2 regions of the Streptomyces flavalbus genome follow, and region 1 is predicted to be linked to the other one. Evidence: riboswitches for the same ligand, from Rfam matches in the RefSeq annotation. Region 1 holds a riboswitch; the other holds the start of a gene.

Region 1 (7,041 bases):
CGCCGACGACCTGCTGTCGATCTCCGCCCAGGCCGACTTCGCCGCGCAGCTCGCCGACGCGGGGCGGGTGGGCGGGACGCAGTACGGGATGCCGTTCGCCGCGTCCACGCGGCTGCTGTTCTACAACAAGACCCTGTTCCAGCGGGCCGGGATCACCCCGCCCACCACCTGGGAGGAGCTGGCCGCCGACGCCGCCGCGCTGAAGGCGGAGGGCGTGAAGTACCCGTACGCGCTGCCGCTCGGGCCGGAGGAGGCGCAGGCCGAGACCATGCAGTGGCTGCTGAGCGGGGGCGGCGGCTACACCGACCAGGCCGGTGCGTACGCCGTGGACTCGCCGGAGAACGTCGAGACGTTCACCTGGCTGCGGGACGAGCTGGTGGGGGAGGGGCTGACCGGGCCCGTCGCGCCCGGGAAGCTGAACCGGGCCGACGCGTTCTCGGCGTTCGCCGCGGGGGAGGTGGGGATGCTGAACGGGCACCCCTCGCTGATGCGGATGGCGGCGGACAAGGGCGTGAAGTTCGGCATGGTCCCGATGCCGGGCGTCGACGGTCCGACCAAGGCCACGATGGGCGTCGCGGACTGGATGACGGCCTTCAAGGAGAACGGGCACGGGCGGGAGGTCGGGGAGTTCCTCGACTTCGTCTACAGCGAGGAGAACGTGCTCGCCTTCTCCCGTGAGTACCAGTTGCTGCCGGTGACCAACTCCGCGTCCCAGACGATGGCGGGCGCCGACACCGACAAGGACCTCCAGCCGTTCCTTGAGGAGCTGCCGCTGTCCGAGCTGTACCCCGTGGGGAAGACGTCGTGGGCCGCGGTCAGCGCGGACGTGAAGCGGCGGATCGGGGCCGCGGTGACCAGCGGGGGGAGCCCGGCCGGGGTGCTCGGGAAGATCGCGGGGACGGCCGTGTCGGCGGAGGGCGCGGCTTCGGGGGCGTAGGACCCTCGTTGTCAGTGGCCCTCTGTACGGTGCTTGGCATGGGTGAGCAGGAAGGGCTCGGGCGGCGGGAGCGGGACGTGCTGGCGCTGGAGCGGCGGGGGTTCCCCGGGCCGGGGGCCAAGGAGCGGGCGATACGCGAGGAGCTGGGGATGGCGCCGGTGCGCTACTACCAGTTGCTGAACGCGCTGCTCGATGACCCCCGGGCGGTGGCGCACGACCCGGTGACGGTGAACCGGCTGCGGCGGGTGCGGGAGGCCCGGCGGGGGGAGCGGTGAGCGTCGCGGGTGCGGTTGCGTGGGGCGTCTCGTGGATAGGGTCGTTCTCATGAGCGAACCGAGCGGATCTCTTCCCACGCCGGGTACGCAGGCCGGGCGTGACGGCCTTGAGGCGATGCTGGCGCGGCCCTCGCGCGCGGTGATCGCCCTCGACTTCGACGGCACGCTGGCGCCGATCGTCGCCGACCCGGAGTCGGCACGGGCGCACCCGGGGGTGGTGCCCGCGCTGGCCTCGCTGGCGCCGAAGGTGGCGTCCGTGGTGGTGATCACCGGCCGTCCGGCCGAGGTCGCCGTGCGCTACGGGGGGTTCGCGGGCGTGGCGGGCCTGGAGCACCTGGTGGTGCTCGGGCACTACGGCGCCGAGCGGTGGGACGCGGTGACCGGGAAGGTGACGGCGCCGCCGCCGGACGCGGGTGTGGCGGCGGTACGGGCGGAGCTGCCCGGCGTGCTGGAGCGGCTGGGCGTCGCGGACGGCGACGCGTGGGTCGAGGAGAAGGGGCGGGCCGTCGCCGTGCACACCCGGCGGGCGCGTGATCCCCAGGGCACGTTCGAGGTGCTGCGGGAGCCGCTGGGGGAGCTGGCGGCGCGGCACGGGCTGGTCGTGGAGCCGGGGCGGCTGGTGCTGGAGCTGCGGCCAGCGGGGATGGACAAGGGCATGGCCCTGCTGGACCACGTCCGGGAGATTGGCGCGGAGTCCGTCCTCTACGCGGGCGACGACCTCGGGGACCTGCCCGCCTTCGCCGCCGTGACCCGGCTCCGCGCCGAGGGCACGTTCGGGGTGCTGGTGTGCAGCAGCGGCTCCGAGGAGGTGCCCGCCCTCCGCGACCAGGCCGACCTCACGGTCCTCGGCCCGGAGGGCGTCATCGACCTCCTCACGTCCCTGGCCGGCGCCGCGGTGTGAGGCCCGCGGCGGCCGGGGCCCGTCCCCGGCCGCCCCGTCAGGTCACCGCTTCAGTTCGTTGAGCTGGTCCAGGAACCAGCGGGTCGGCGGGAGCGCCGTCGCCGCCGCGGCCAGCCGCTTGGTGCGCTCCGCGCGCTCGCCCGGCGGCAGGGTCAGGGCGGCGTGCAGCGCGTCCGCCGTCTGGACGACGTCGTAGGGGTTGACCGCGATCGCGTCCTCGGACAGCTCCTCGTACGCCCCCGCCTCCCGGGAGAGCACGAGCGCGCAGCCGTCGTCGGAGACGACCGGCACCTCCTTGGCGACGAGGTTCATGCCGTCCCGGATGGGGTTGACGAGGGCCACGTCGGCGAGGCGGTACGCCGCCAGGGAGCGGGCGAAGTCGTCCTTGACGTGCAGGATGACCGGCGTCCAGGTCGGTGTGCCGTGGTCGGCGTTGATCTGCTCGGCGACCCGCCGCACCTCCGCCGTGTAGTCGCGGTACACGGCGAGGTCCTGCCGCGACGGGTAGGCGAACGCCACGTGGGTGACGCGGTCGTGCCACTCGGGGCGGGTGTCGAGGAGGTGCCGGTAGGCGTGCAGGCCCCGGACGATGTTCTTGGACAGTTCCGTGCGGTCCACGCGCACGATCGTCCTGCGGGGGCTCCCGTCGGGTGCCGTGCCGATCTCCGCGCGCAGGGCGTCCATCCGGTCCGCCACGTCCGGCTGGTGGGCCCGGTCGCGGAGGAAGTCCGCGTCGGCGCCCAGGCCGTGCACGCCCACCCGGGTCGCGCCGAGGCCGTCGGTGAGCGCCTCGCAGCAGGCGGTGAAGGCGTCCGCCCAGCGCCGGGTGAGGAAGCCGAGGCGGTCGGCGCCCAACATGCCGTCGAGGATCTCGGCGGCGATGTCGTCGGGGAGGACGCGGAAGTACTCGGGGGGCGCCCAGGGCGTGTGCGAGAAGTGCCCGATGCGCAGGTCGGGGCGGAGGGCGCGGAGCATCCCGGGGACCAGGGTGAGGTGGTAGTCCTGGACGAGCACGCTCGCCTCGGGCGCCGCCTGCTCGGCCAGTGCCTCGGCGAAGGCGCGGTTGTAGGTGGCGTAGGAGTCCCACTGGGCGCGGAACTCCGCGTCGAAGGTGGGGGCGACGGGGGTCTCGTACAGCATGTGGTGGACGAACCACAGGACCGAGTTCGCGATGCCGTTGTAGGCGGCCGTGTGGACGGACGCCGGGATGTCCAGCATGTGGACGCCCGGTTCCGAGACGCCGCGGCGCAGCGCCTCGCGGTCGCCGTCGCCCAGGGTCGAGCAGACCCAGAGCGCGCCCGCGTCGGGGCCGATCGCGGAGAGTCCGGAGACGAGCCCGCCGCCGCCGCGTCTGGCGTGCAGCGAGCCGTCCTCGTCCACCTGGTAGGAGACCGGGCCGCGGTTGGATGCGACCAGCACCTGTGCAGCCTGCGTGGAAGCCATACGCCTCAACCTAGCCCGGCCCGGAAACGCTCAAACGTGCGGTACGGCACGCTGGCCGGGTCACGCCACCTTGCGGGAGGCGTACTCGGCGATCTCCACCATCGGCGGCCGTTCCTCGGTGTCGACGGAGTAGGTGCGTGGCTCGAAGCCGTCCTCCCCGCGTTCGAACTGGGTGAGGGACGGCCGGATCAGATGGCCGCGGGCCAGCCGGAGCTGGGCGGTGCGGTAGATCGCCGCCGCCATCCGGCCGAGGGCCTGGCCGTCCTGGTGGCGGTGCTTGCGGACGCCCACGTCGACCTGGGCGAGGGCGTCTAGGCCCACCAGGTGCAGGCTGTCGACCAGCATCCCCAGCTCCACGCCGTAGCCGACGGGGAAGGGGAGCTGTTCGAGGAGCGTGCGGCGGGCCGCGTACTCGCCGCCCAGCGGCTGCACGAAGCCCGCGAGCTGCGGCCAGTGCATGTTGAGCAGGGGGCGGGCCATGAGTTCGGTGACCCGGCCGCCCTGGCCGCCGGTACCGGCGAGGGGCCGGTCGTACATGGCCTTGACGAGGTCCACGCCGGGGTCGGTGAGCAGCGGGCCGACGATGCCGGAGACGAAGTCGGAGGAGAACTCCTTCAGGTCGGCGTCGACGAAGCAGACGATGTCCCCCGAGGTGGCCAGCAGGGACCGCCAGAGGACCTCGCCCTTGCCGGGGACGGTGGGGACGCGCGGGAGGATCGCGTCGCGGTGCACGACCGTGGCGCCCGCCGCGGCGGCCACCTTGGCGGTCTGGTCGGTGGAGCCGGAGTCGACGACCACGATCTCGTCGACCAGGGGCACCTGGTGGACGAGATCGTGGCGGATGGCGGCGACGATGTCGCCCACCGTCTCCTGCTCGTTGAGCGCGGGCAGCACGACGCTGACCGACTGGCCCGTCGCGCGTTTCGCGGCCAGTATCTGGTGGAGCGGTCGGTCGGTCTTGGACCAGGAGCGGGTGCTCAGCCAGCGCTCGACTTCTTCCAGCACAGTTGGCGGCTCCTCACTGTTCGATCAGGTGGTCACGGCGTGCGTGTGTGATCCATCTCGCGGTTCGGACGACTATCTCAACTGTCCTGGCCTTCGGTTACAGTCTTGAACAACGCGGATGACCATCGCATGTCGGGGGGCATCGGCGTTCACAACCACATACCGCTCATCCAGAGGGGCAGAGGGACACGGCCCGTTGAAGCCCCGGCAACCCTCCAGTCGGTTCTCGTACCGGTCGATGGCGACCGCTTCCGCGAGGCTCCCGGCTAGGGAAGGTGCCAAATCCGTCTCACGGCGAGATGCGTCGTGAGGAAGATGAGGAGAAAGGGCCTCGCCTCACATGGCTGTGCAGACTGTTGCAAGCGCCACCCCCACTGTTGACCTGGGTCCCGCCGCGGCGCTCTCCTGTCGGGAGTGCGGACACCGGGTACCCCTCGGGCCCGTCTTCGCCTGCGAGGAGTGTTTCGGGCCGCTGGAGATCGCCTACGACTTCTCCGCCTACGACGCCGAAGAGCTGCGTCAGCGGATCGAGGCCGGGCCCGCGAACATCTGGCGTTACGCGCCGCTGCTGCCCGTTCCGGCCGACGTGGCCGACAAGCCCAACCTGAACCCCGGCTGGACCAAGCTCGTCGACGCCCGGAACCTGGCGCGGGAGCTGGGCGTCACCGGCGGTTTGTATGTGAAGGACGACTCCGGTAACCCGACGCACTCCTTCAAGGACCGGGTCGTCGCGCAGGCGCTGGAGGCGGCGCGGGCCTTCGGGTTCACCACCCTGTCGTGCTCGTCGACCGGGAACCTCGCCGGTGCCGTCGGTGCCGCCGCCGCGCGGGCCGGGTTCCGCTCGTGCGTGTTCATCCCGCACGACCTGGAGCAGGGCAAGGTCGTCATGGCCGCCGTCTACGGCGGCGAGCTGGTCGGCATCCAGGGCAACTACGACGACGTCAACCGGTTCTGCTCCGAGTTGATCGGCGACCCCGCGGGCGAGGGCTGGGGGTTCGTCAACGTGAACCTGCGGCCCTACTACGCCGAGGGCTCCAAGACGCTCGCGTACGAGGTGTGCGAGCAGCTCGGCTGGCGGCTGCCCGACCAGATCGTGGTGCCGATCGCCTCCGGCTCCCAGCTCACGAAGATCGACAAGGGGCTGCGGGAGCTGGTCGAGCTGGGCCTCGTGGAGGACCGGCCGTACAAGATCTTCGGGGCGCAGGCGCTCGGCTGCTCGCCGGTGTCCACCGCCTTCAAGGCCGGGCACGACGTCGTACGGCCGCAGAAGCCGGACACCATCGCCAAGTCGCTGGCCATCGGCAACCCGGCCGACGGGCCCTACGTGCTGGACATCGCCCGGCGCACGGGCGGCGCCGTCGAGGACGTCACGGACGCGGAGATCGTCGACGCCATCAAGCTGCTCGCGCGGACCGAGGGCATCTTCGCCGAGACGGCGGGTGGTGTGACGGTGGGCGTCACGCGCAAGCTGATCGAGGCGGGGGTCCTGGACCCGACGCTGACCACCGTCGTCCTCAACACCGGTGACGGTCTGAAGACCCTCGACGCGGTGGCCGGTACCGGTCTGACCGCGACCATCCGTCCCAACCTGGAGTCGTTCCGAGAGGCTGGCCTCGCATGAGCGTGACCGTTCGCATCCCCACCATCCTGCGCACCTACACCGGCGGCCAGGCCGAGGTCGCCGCCGAGGGCGCGACCCTCGCCGAGGTCATCTCCGACCTGGAGAAGAACCACACCGGCATCGCCGCCCGCGTCCTCGACGACCAGGGCAAGCTGCGCCGGTTCGTGAACGTGTACGTCAACGACGACGACGTGCGCTTCGAGCAGGGGCTGGAGACGGCCACCCCGGACGGCGCCGGTGTGTCGATCATCCCGGCGGTCGCCGGAGGCTGAGCCCCGCCGAGCGTCGCCCGCGCCCCCTCTGTGACCCCCTTCGCAAAAAGCGGAGGGGGTCATTCCGTGTGATTGAGCGCGGTACAGTTGGGGAACGGGTCGCCTTCCGGATGCCGAGTGGCTATGAGTTCCGGCTCCGCGTGCGATAAGAAGTAGCCAAAGTGTGTGCCACCTTTGCGCCATTCAATCCTTTTGTCGGGCCCGACTTGCCCTGAATTCTGGTGAATTCTCGGCAAATTCCCGACCGGTGCTGCCCGGATTTCTCGTCCGACTGACCTGTTGCAGACGGCAGTTGGACAGATACATTCAGCCGCGGTCGACGCGTTCCGGCGCACGCCCCCGATCCACGGGGGGTGAGGTCTGACCCGGGTCCGCGAAGTGTGGATCTGTGCAAGGGCCAGTAATAGGGGAGTTAGGCATGGCTCAGGGCACCGTCAAGTGGTTCAACGCGGAGAAGGGGTACGGCTTCATCGCGGTCGACGGTGGTGCGGACGTCTTCGTCCACTACAGCGCGATTCAGATGGACGGTTACCGCACCCTGGAAGAGGGCCAGCGGGTCGAGTTCGAGATCTCGCAGGGTCAGAAGG
Region 2 (7,041 bases), 1.6 Mb from region 1:
CGACCTGCTGGCCGCTCAACTGGTCGAGCGTGGACGCCTTGTCGAGGTAGTCGTCCGGGTCGGCGGAGAGGAAGAGCTGCACCGAGGGGTCGATGCCGCCGCTGCGGTACTGGGCGCTGGCCATCGAACCGAGGCCGTCGCGCAGGTCGTTCAGTTCTTCCTGACCGCGGGCGACGTTGTCCTGGATGGTGGAGATCTCCTTCTGGAGTTTCTCCTGCTTCTCCTTGGCGCCGTTGTACTTCTCGGTGGCGTGCTCGGCCTCTTCGTAGAGCTTGTCGACCTTCGCCTTGACCTCGTCCTTGCTCGGCTTCTCACTGGGGGCGGCGTTGGCCGCCTGGGAGCTGAGGGCGACTGCTGCGGCGGCTGCCGTGGTCAGCACGGTCACGCGCGTGCGGCTCGGCTGCTTGGGTCGACGGTGGGACGCCACGGAGGCGAACTCCTTCTTGTGAGTTACTGCCCGCTCGGAGGTTCGAGCCCAGACCCTAGTGACCTTCTTGTGATCAGTTCAAATTCTCAGCTCAAAAATCTCGCCCCAACCACCATTCTTTACACATGAATCACAGGTGGTGACGCACTCCTGACACTGCGCTGTACCGCAATCCCATCAATTCCGGCATGACACCGGAACGTTGCGGTTGGGGCGAACGTCAGGAAAGCCGCTTGAGCAGCACCGCCGACGCCACCGGCCGCGCGCCCGCCTTGGCGACCCCGTCGGCGACCTCGCGGTCCGTGGAGGCGACGATGACCGGCCGCCCCGGCGGTTCGGCGCGCACGAGCTGGCGGATCAGCTCGTCGGCCGTGACGCCCGGCTTGGAGAACAGCACCCGCACCCCGCGCGGCGGCGCCAGCAGCACCGGCGCGACCAGTTCCGCCCCGTCGAAGACGCAGGTGACCTCGGCGCCGGTCTGCGCGGCGAGCTGGGAGAGCTGGCCGAGCAGCCGCAGCCGCTGCTGCTCCAGCGGCATCTGCGGGTAGCCGGTCTTGGTGACGTTGTAGCCGTCGACGACCAGGTGGACCTGCGGCAGCGCCAGCAACTGGTCGAGGATGGCCGGGTCGTGCTCGGAGAGCGCGCGGGCGGCGATGTCCTTCGGCGTCATCCGGCCCGGCTCCACGGCGTCCACGGTCTCGGCGGGGCGCGCGGAGACCGGCGGCAGCGCCAGCTCCCGGCGCAGGCCCTGCGCCGCGTCCAGGACGGTGTCAAGGAGCAGCCGTACCCGCATGTCCTCGACGCTGCGGCCCTCGCGGGCGGCGCGCCGGGTGGCCTCCAGGGCGGCCTCCGTCTCCCCGAGGCGGGCCTTGAGGCGCCGGGTCTCGCTCTCCGCGGCGGAGAGCTGGGTCTGCCCCTCGGCGCGGACCGCCTCCATCTCGCCCTGCGCCCGGCGCAGCGCCGCCTCGCCGCGCTTGATGTCGCTGAGGGCGGCACGCAGCTTGCGGTGAAGCGATTCGGCTTCCTTCTTCGCGCCGTCCAGTTCGGCGCGCAGCCGCTCGGTCTCGGCGCGGGTCTGCTCCCGGGCGGCGGCGAGTTCGGCGCGCAGCCGCTCCAGCTCGGCGCGGCTCTCGTCGTCGGCGCGCTCGGCGTCCGCCCGCTGGGCCTCCTCGCCCGCGGCGGTCACCAGCTTCACCCAGCCGGTCGGGCGCAGCACGTAGGCCGCGGCGGCCACGTCGAGCGGGTCGGCGGCCGGGGGCGGCGATCCGGAGTCCAGGGCGCCGGTCAGCTCCGGCTGGGCCTCGCGCAGCCTCTCCCCGATGCGCTGCCGGAACAGCGGGTCGGTCTCCAGCGCGGCGGCCATCGCGTTGCCCGCGAACTTGGCCCGCCGGTTCGGGGCGAACCGGGCGTACTGCCGGAGCTGGGCGGGCAGTTCGGCGACGGTCAGCCCGCCGAAGCCGTCCGCGACGATCTGTACGACCCTGCGGCGCACACCTTCGGGCAGCGGACGGTCGAGCACCTCGGCGGCGCCGTCGCCCGGCCCCCCGCTCGTGGTCTCCACCATCCGTCACACCTCAATGTCCGTACGGGGTCGCCTCCCGGTCAGGAGGAGGCGCCCGGCCTGTCCACCAGCTCCACCTGGTCCACCGCGTTGCACCAGCGGCAGCGGACCGACTCGATGGTCTCACTGACCACCTCGCGCTCCTCGACCTTCGGCTCACCGGCCAGGTCGAGGTGGACGTACTCGACGACCTTCGACGAGCGCGTCACGTCGAAGCGGGTGAGGTTGCCGCACAGGGTGCAGCGCCACCGCGTCGTGGCGGTCGGCAGGGGAACCGTCATCGCGCCTGTTCTCTCCTTCTAGTTTCCGTGATGCGCCAGTTTCCCCGGCGCATGTGGCTCGTAACCCTACGGCCTGGCGGGGACCCGACGCCCGCCCGTCCACGGCGGCGAGGCGATCTGGGCGGCTGCGTCCCGTTACGTCATGCTCTATGTCCATGATCGGTACATGGAGCGCGGTGGCCGTCCGGGTGGGCAGGGCCATGCGGGCGCCGTCCGCGCCGGTGACGTACACCCTGATCACGCTGTGCTGCCTGGTCTTCCTGGTCAGCCCGGCCTCGGGGCTCAGTCCGGCGCACGGCACCGGGGACGGGCTGCTCGCCGCGCAGCGCGCCTACTTCCGGCACTGGGGGGTGGTGCCCGCAGATCTGTTCGAGGGCTCCGCCCGCGCCACCCTCACCCCCGCGACGGCCCTCTTCGTCCACGGAAGCTGGGTCCACCTGCTCGGCAACATGCTCTTCCTCTACGTCTTCGGCGCGATGACCGAGGAACGGATGGGCCGCGTCCAGTTCACGCTCTTCTACCTCGGCTGCGGCTACCTCGCCCTGCTGGGCTACGCCGCCGCCAACGCCGACTCGCAGCAGTCGCTGGTCGGCGCCTCGGGGGCGATCTCGGCGGTGCTCGGCGCGTTCCTGTTCCTCTTCCCCGACGCCCGCGTCACCAGTCTCCTGCCGTTCCTGTTCTTCCTGCCGGTGCGGTTCCCGGCCTGGGTGGTGCTGCCGTTCTGGGCGGTCCTGCAGTGGCTGGCGGCGGGGCGGGCCACCCAGGGACCCGGGGTGGCCTACCTGGCCCACCTGCTGGGCTTCGGCCTCGGCTTCTGCTTCGCGTGGGCCCGGTTCGGGGGGAGGACTAGAGTGAAGCCCGCCGCTCCAGCCCAGGCCCCCGAGGGAGAGAACCAGCCGTGATCACCGCGATCGTCCTCATCAAGACCAGCGTGGACCGCATCCCCGAGATCGCCGAGCAGATCGCCTCCCTGGAGAGCGTGAGCGAGGTGTTCTCCGTGACCGGGACGTACGACCTGATCGCGATGGTCCGGGTGCGGGAGCACGAGGACCTGGCGGAGGTCATCCCGGGGCGGATCAGCAAGATCCCCGGCGTCGAGGCGACGGACACCCACGTGGCCTTCCGGACGTACTCGCAGCACGACCTGGAGGCCGCGTTCGCTATCGGCCTGGACTCGTAGCGCGGGACACGAGCTGGCGGACCGCGGCCACGAAGCGGTCCACGTGCTCGTCCGGCGTCCCGGCGCCGAAGCTCACCCGCAGCGCGCTGGGCCCCTCGGCGGACTCACAGGTGGCGTCGGCGCCGTCGAGGAGCGTGCGCACCAGGGGGTGGGCGCAGAACAGGCCCGCCCGCACCCCGATGCCGTACTCCGCGGACAGGGCCGTCGCCAGGTCGGCGCTGGGCCAGCCGTCGACCACGAGGGACAGCACCCCCACGCGCGGGGCGTCGTCCCCGAACAGCGACAGGAAGCGGACCTCGGGAAGGTCGCCGAGGCCCGCCCGCACCTTCTCGATCAGGTACCGCTCCCGGGCGACCAGCGCCTCGAACCCCGCCTCGGTGAGCGCCGTGCAGGCGGAGGCGATGGCGTAGGCGCCGATGACGTTGGGCGAGCCCGCCTCGTGCCGCGCGGCGCCCTCCTGCCACCGCACCTCCACTCCCCCGTCCGCGCGCCGCACCACACCCCGGCTCGCGCCCCCGCCCGCGAGGTACGGCTCGGCCTCCCGCAGCCAGTCGGCACGCCCCGCGAGGACACCCGAGCCGAAGGGCGCGTACAGCTTGTGCCCGGAGAAGGCGACCCAGTCGACGTCCAGGTCACGCACGCTCACCGGGTGGTGCGGGGCGAGCTGGGCGGCGTCCAGGACGATCCGGGCGCCGTGCGCGTGGGCGGCGGCGGCCAGCTCGGTGACCGGCCACAGCTCGCCGGTGACGTTGGAGGCGCCGGTGACGCAGACCAGGGCGGGGCCGTGCGGGTCGTCACGGTCGGCGAGGGCGCGCTCCAGCGTCGCCACCGCCTCGCCGGGGCCGCGCGGGGCGTCGAGCACGGTGACGCGGGCGCTGTTCCAGGGCAGCAGGGCGGCGTGGTGCTCGGTCTCGAAGACGAAGACCCGGCAGTCGGCGGGCAGCGCGGCGGCGAGCAGGTTCAGCGAGTCCGTCGTCGACCGGGTGAAGACCACCTGGTCGTCGGCCCGGCAGTCCAGGAACGCGGCGACGGTGGCGCGGGCCTTCTCGAACAGGTCGGTGGAGAGCCGCGAGAGGTACCCGGCGCCCCGGTGGACGCTGCCGTAGTACGGCACGTAGGCGGCCACGTCGTCCCAGACCCGTTGCAGGGCGGGGGCGCTGGCGGCGTAGTCGAGCGCGGCGTAGGTGGTCTCGCCGCCGCTGGCGAGCGGAACGGTGACATCCCGGCCCAGAACGGGCAGCGGGGCACAGACGGGTGTGACGACGGACATGGCGAACCCCCATGCGAGGAAAGAGAGAAGAGGAGAGGGAAGAGGGCGTGCGGAGGCGGGGCTCGGCGGCCCTATCGCATTCGCTGACTCATGGAAGAACTCCTCGACGACCGCGCTTGCCATGAACCCTGCTGTTCACGGCCTGGTCTTCACCCGGGGCACCCCGCCACGGACGGAGGGTTGCCGGACAGCCAGCCGGGGCCTATTGGCTGTCACTCATGACCTGGTACGGCATCTTGCCATACGATCTTCGACGCGCAAGGGCGCGGTCCAGGATCCGGACCGCGCCCCGCACGGAACTCACGCGTTGCTGACCGCCACCCAGCGGTCCAGGGTGCGCTTGGCCGCGCCGGAGTCGATGGCCTCCGCCGCCTTCGCCATGCCGAACCGGATGCGGTCCACCAGCGGCCCGTCCTCCGGTTCGAGCGCCGCCAGCGCCGCCGCCGAGTTCAGCAGGACCGCGTCGCGCACCGGGCCCTCCTCGCCGTCCAGCAGCCGCCGGGCGACCTCGGCGTTGTAGGAGGCGTCGGCGCCGCGCAGCGCCTCCACCGGCACCCGCCGCAGGCCGACGTCCGCCGGGTCGAAGGTCTCCTCGGTGACCTTGCCGTCCCGGACGATCCACACCCGGGAGGTCGAGGTGGTCGTCAGTTCGTCCAGGCCGTCGTCGCCGCGGAACACCAGCGAGGAGTTGCCGCGCTCCGCCAGCACCCCCGCCATGATCGGCGCCATCCGCAGCGAGGCGACCCCGACGGCCTGCGCCCGCACCTTGGCCGGGTTGGTCAGCGGACCGAGGAAGTTGAAGGTCGTCCGGATGCCCAACTGGCCGCGCGCGGCGGCCACATGGCGCAGCGCCGGGTGGAACTTCACCGCGAAGCAGAAGGTGATCCCGGCCTCCTCCGCGACCTCCGCGACCCGCTGCGGCGTCAGCTCCAGGTTGACGCCGAGCTTCTCCAGCACGTCGGAGGCGCCGGACGCCGAGGAGGCCGCCCGGCTGCCGTGCTTGACGACCTTCGCGCCGGTACCGGCGATGACGATCGACGACATGGTGGAGATGTTCACCGTCCTGGCGCCGTCGCCGCCGGTGCCGACGATGTCGACGGTGTCGCCCGGCACCTCGATCACGTTGGCGTGCTCGTACATCGTGCGGACCATGCCGGAGATCTCCTCGACGGTCTCCCCCTTGGCCCGCAGCGCCACCGCGAACCCGGCGATCTGGGCGTCCGTCGCCTCACCGCTCATGATCCTGTCCATCGCCCAGGCGGTGGCGTCGGCGCTCAGGTCCTGGCCATCCAGCAGGCCGTTCAGCAGGGCGGGCCAGGAACGGCCCGCCGCGGTGTCGCCTCCAGCGGGGGTCACAGCGCTCATCAGCCGCTCCTGATCGTGATCGTCGTAGGACAGTCGGTGGGGCCAGCCTATCCAGGTCCGGGCGCGCCGAAGGGCCCCCGTCCGAACACCGGACGGGGGCCCTTCGTGTGGCGTGGCGAACGCGGGATCAGTGGTGGCCGTGGCCGCTCGTGATCTCCTTGTACTCCTCGACGGTGGGCTTGGCGATCTGCGACTCCTCGCCGAAGTACGCCTTGCTCAGCTTGGCGCGCAGCTTCTCGGAGCCCTTCACCTTGCGCTCCACACCGTTCTCGTCGACCGCGGGGCCGAGTTCGAGCGGCTTGTACTGCTCGTGGGCGGTGAGGGTGTGGAGCTGGTCCTGGCTCAGCGGCTCGTGGATCTCGATGAACTCGCCGTGCGGCAGGCGCTTGATCGTGCCGGTCTCCCGGCCGTGCAGCACCTTCTCCTTGTCGCGGCGCTGCAGGCCCAGGCAGATCCGCCGGGTGACGATGAACGCGAGGACCGGTCCGGCGAAGAAGAAGATCCGGACGAACCAGGTGACCGCGTTGATCGACAGGTGGAAGTGGGTGGCGATCAGGTCGTTGCCACCACCGACCAGCGTGACCATGTACAGCGTGATCCAGGAGACGCCGAACGCGGTGCGCGTCGGGGCGTTGCGCGGGCGGTCCAGGATGTGGTGCTCGCGCTTGTCGCCGGTGACCCACGCCTCGATGAACGGGTAGGCCGCGATCGCCACCAGCACCAGACCGAAGATCACCAGCGGGATGAACACGCCCAGGACGAGCGTGTGACCCCAGAAGTTGACCTCCCAGCCCGGGAAGTAGCGCACCAGGCCCTCGGCGAAGCCCATGTACCAGTCCGGCTGGGCGCCCGTGGACACCTGGTCGGGACGGTAGGGGCCGATCGCCCAGATCGGGTTGATCTGCGCGACCGCGGCGATCACCGCGATGACACCGAAGACCAGGAAGAAGAAGCCTC

Evidence for each region. Region 1 has a riboswitch for S-adenosylmethionine ahead of thrC (threonine synthase). Riboswitches for the same ligand answer to the same signal wherever they lie in the genome.
Region 2: it holds a riboswitch for S-adenosylmethionine, as region 1 does, so the genes downstream of both, ACFQZ6_RS09410 (aminotransferase class V-fold PLP-dependent enzyme) here and thrC (threonine synthase) in region 1, are expected to answer to the same signal.

What each region holds. Positions count from the first base shown of each region.
Region 1 covers NZ_JBHTEB010000001.1:3,689,980-3,697,020, reverse strand. Annotated here, with positions in the region: gene ACFQZ6_RS16495 (extracellular solute-binding protein) at 1-937, shown strand, start outside; gene ACFQZ6_RS16490 (DUF3263 domain-containing protein) at 976-1,212, shown strand; gene otsB (trehalose-phosphatase) at 1,262-2,113, shown strand; gene ACFQZ6_RS16480 (alpha,alpha-trehalose-phosphate synthase (UDP-forming)) at 2,156-3,556, opposite strand; gene ACFQZ6_RS16475 (glucosyl-3-phosphoglycerate synthase) at 3,617-4,561, opposite strand; SAM riboswitch class I at 4,725-4,883, shown strand; gene thrC (threonine synthase) at 4,902-6,182, shown strand; gene ACFQZ6_RS16465 (MoaD/ThiS family protein) at 6,179-6,454, shown strand; gene ACFQZ6_RS16460 (cold-shock protein) at 6,873-7,041, shown strand, end outside.
Region 2 covers NZ_JBHTEB010000001.1:2,120,239-2,127,279, forward strand. Annotated here, with positions in the region: gene ACFQZ6_RS09385 (C40 family peptidase) at 1-427, opposite strand, end outside; gene ACFQZ6_RS09390 (NYN domain-containing protein) at 648-1,991, opposite strand; gene ACFQZ6_RS09395 (hypothetical protein) at 2,030-2,269, opposite strand; gene ACFQZ6_RS09400 (rhomboid family intramembrane serine protease) at 2,425-3,171, shown strand; gene ACFQZ6_RS09405 (Lrp/AsnC family transcriptional regulator) at 3,168-3,449, shown strand; gene ACFQZ6_RS09410 (aminotransferase class V-fold PLP-dependent enzyme) at 3,430-4,719, opposite strand; SAM riboswitch class IV at 4,827-4,943, opposite strand; gene trpD (anthranilate phosphoribosyltransferase) at 5,020-6,084, opposite strand; gene qcrB (cytochrome bc1 complex cytochrome b subunit) at 6,212-7,041, opposite strand, start outside.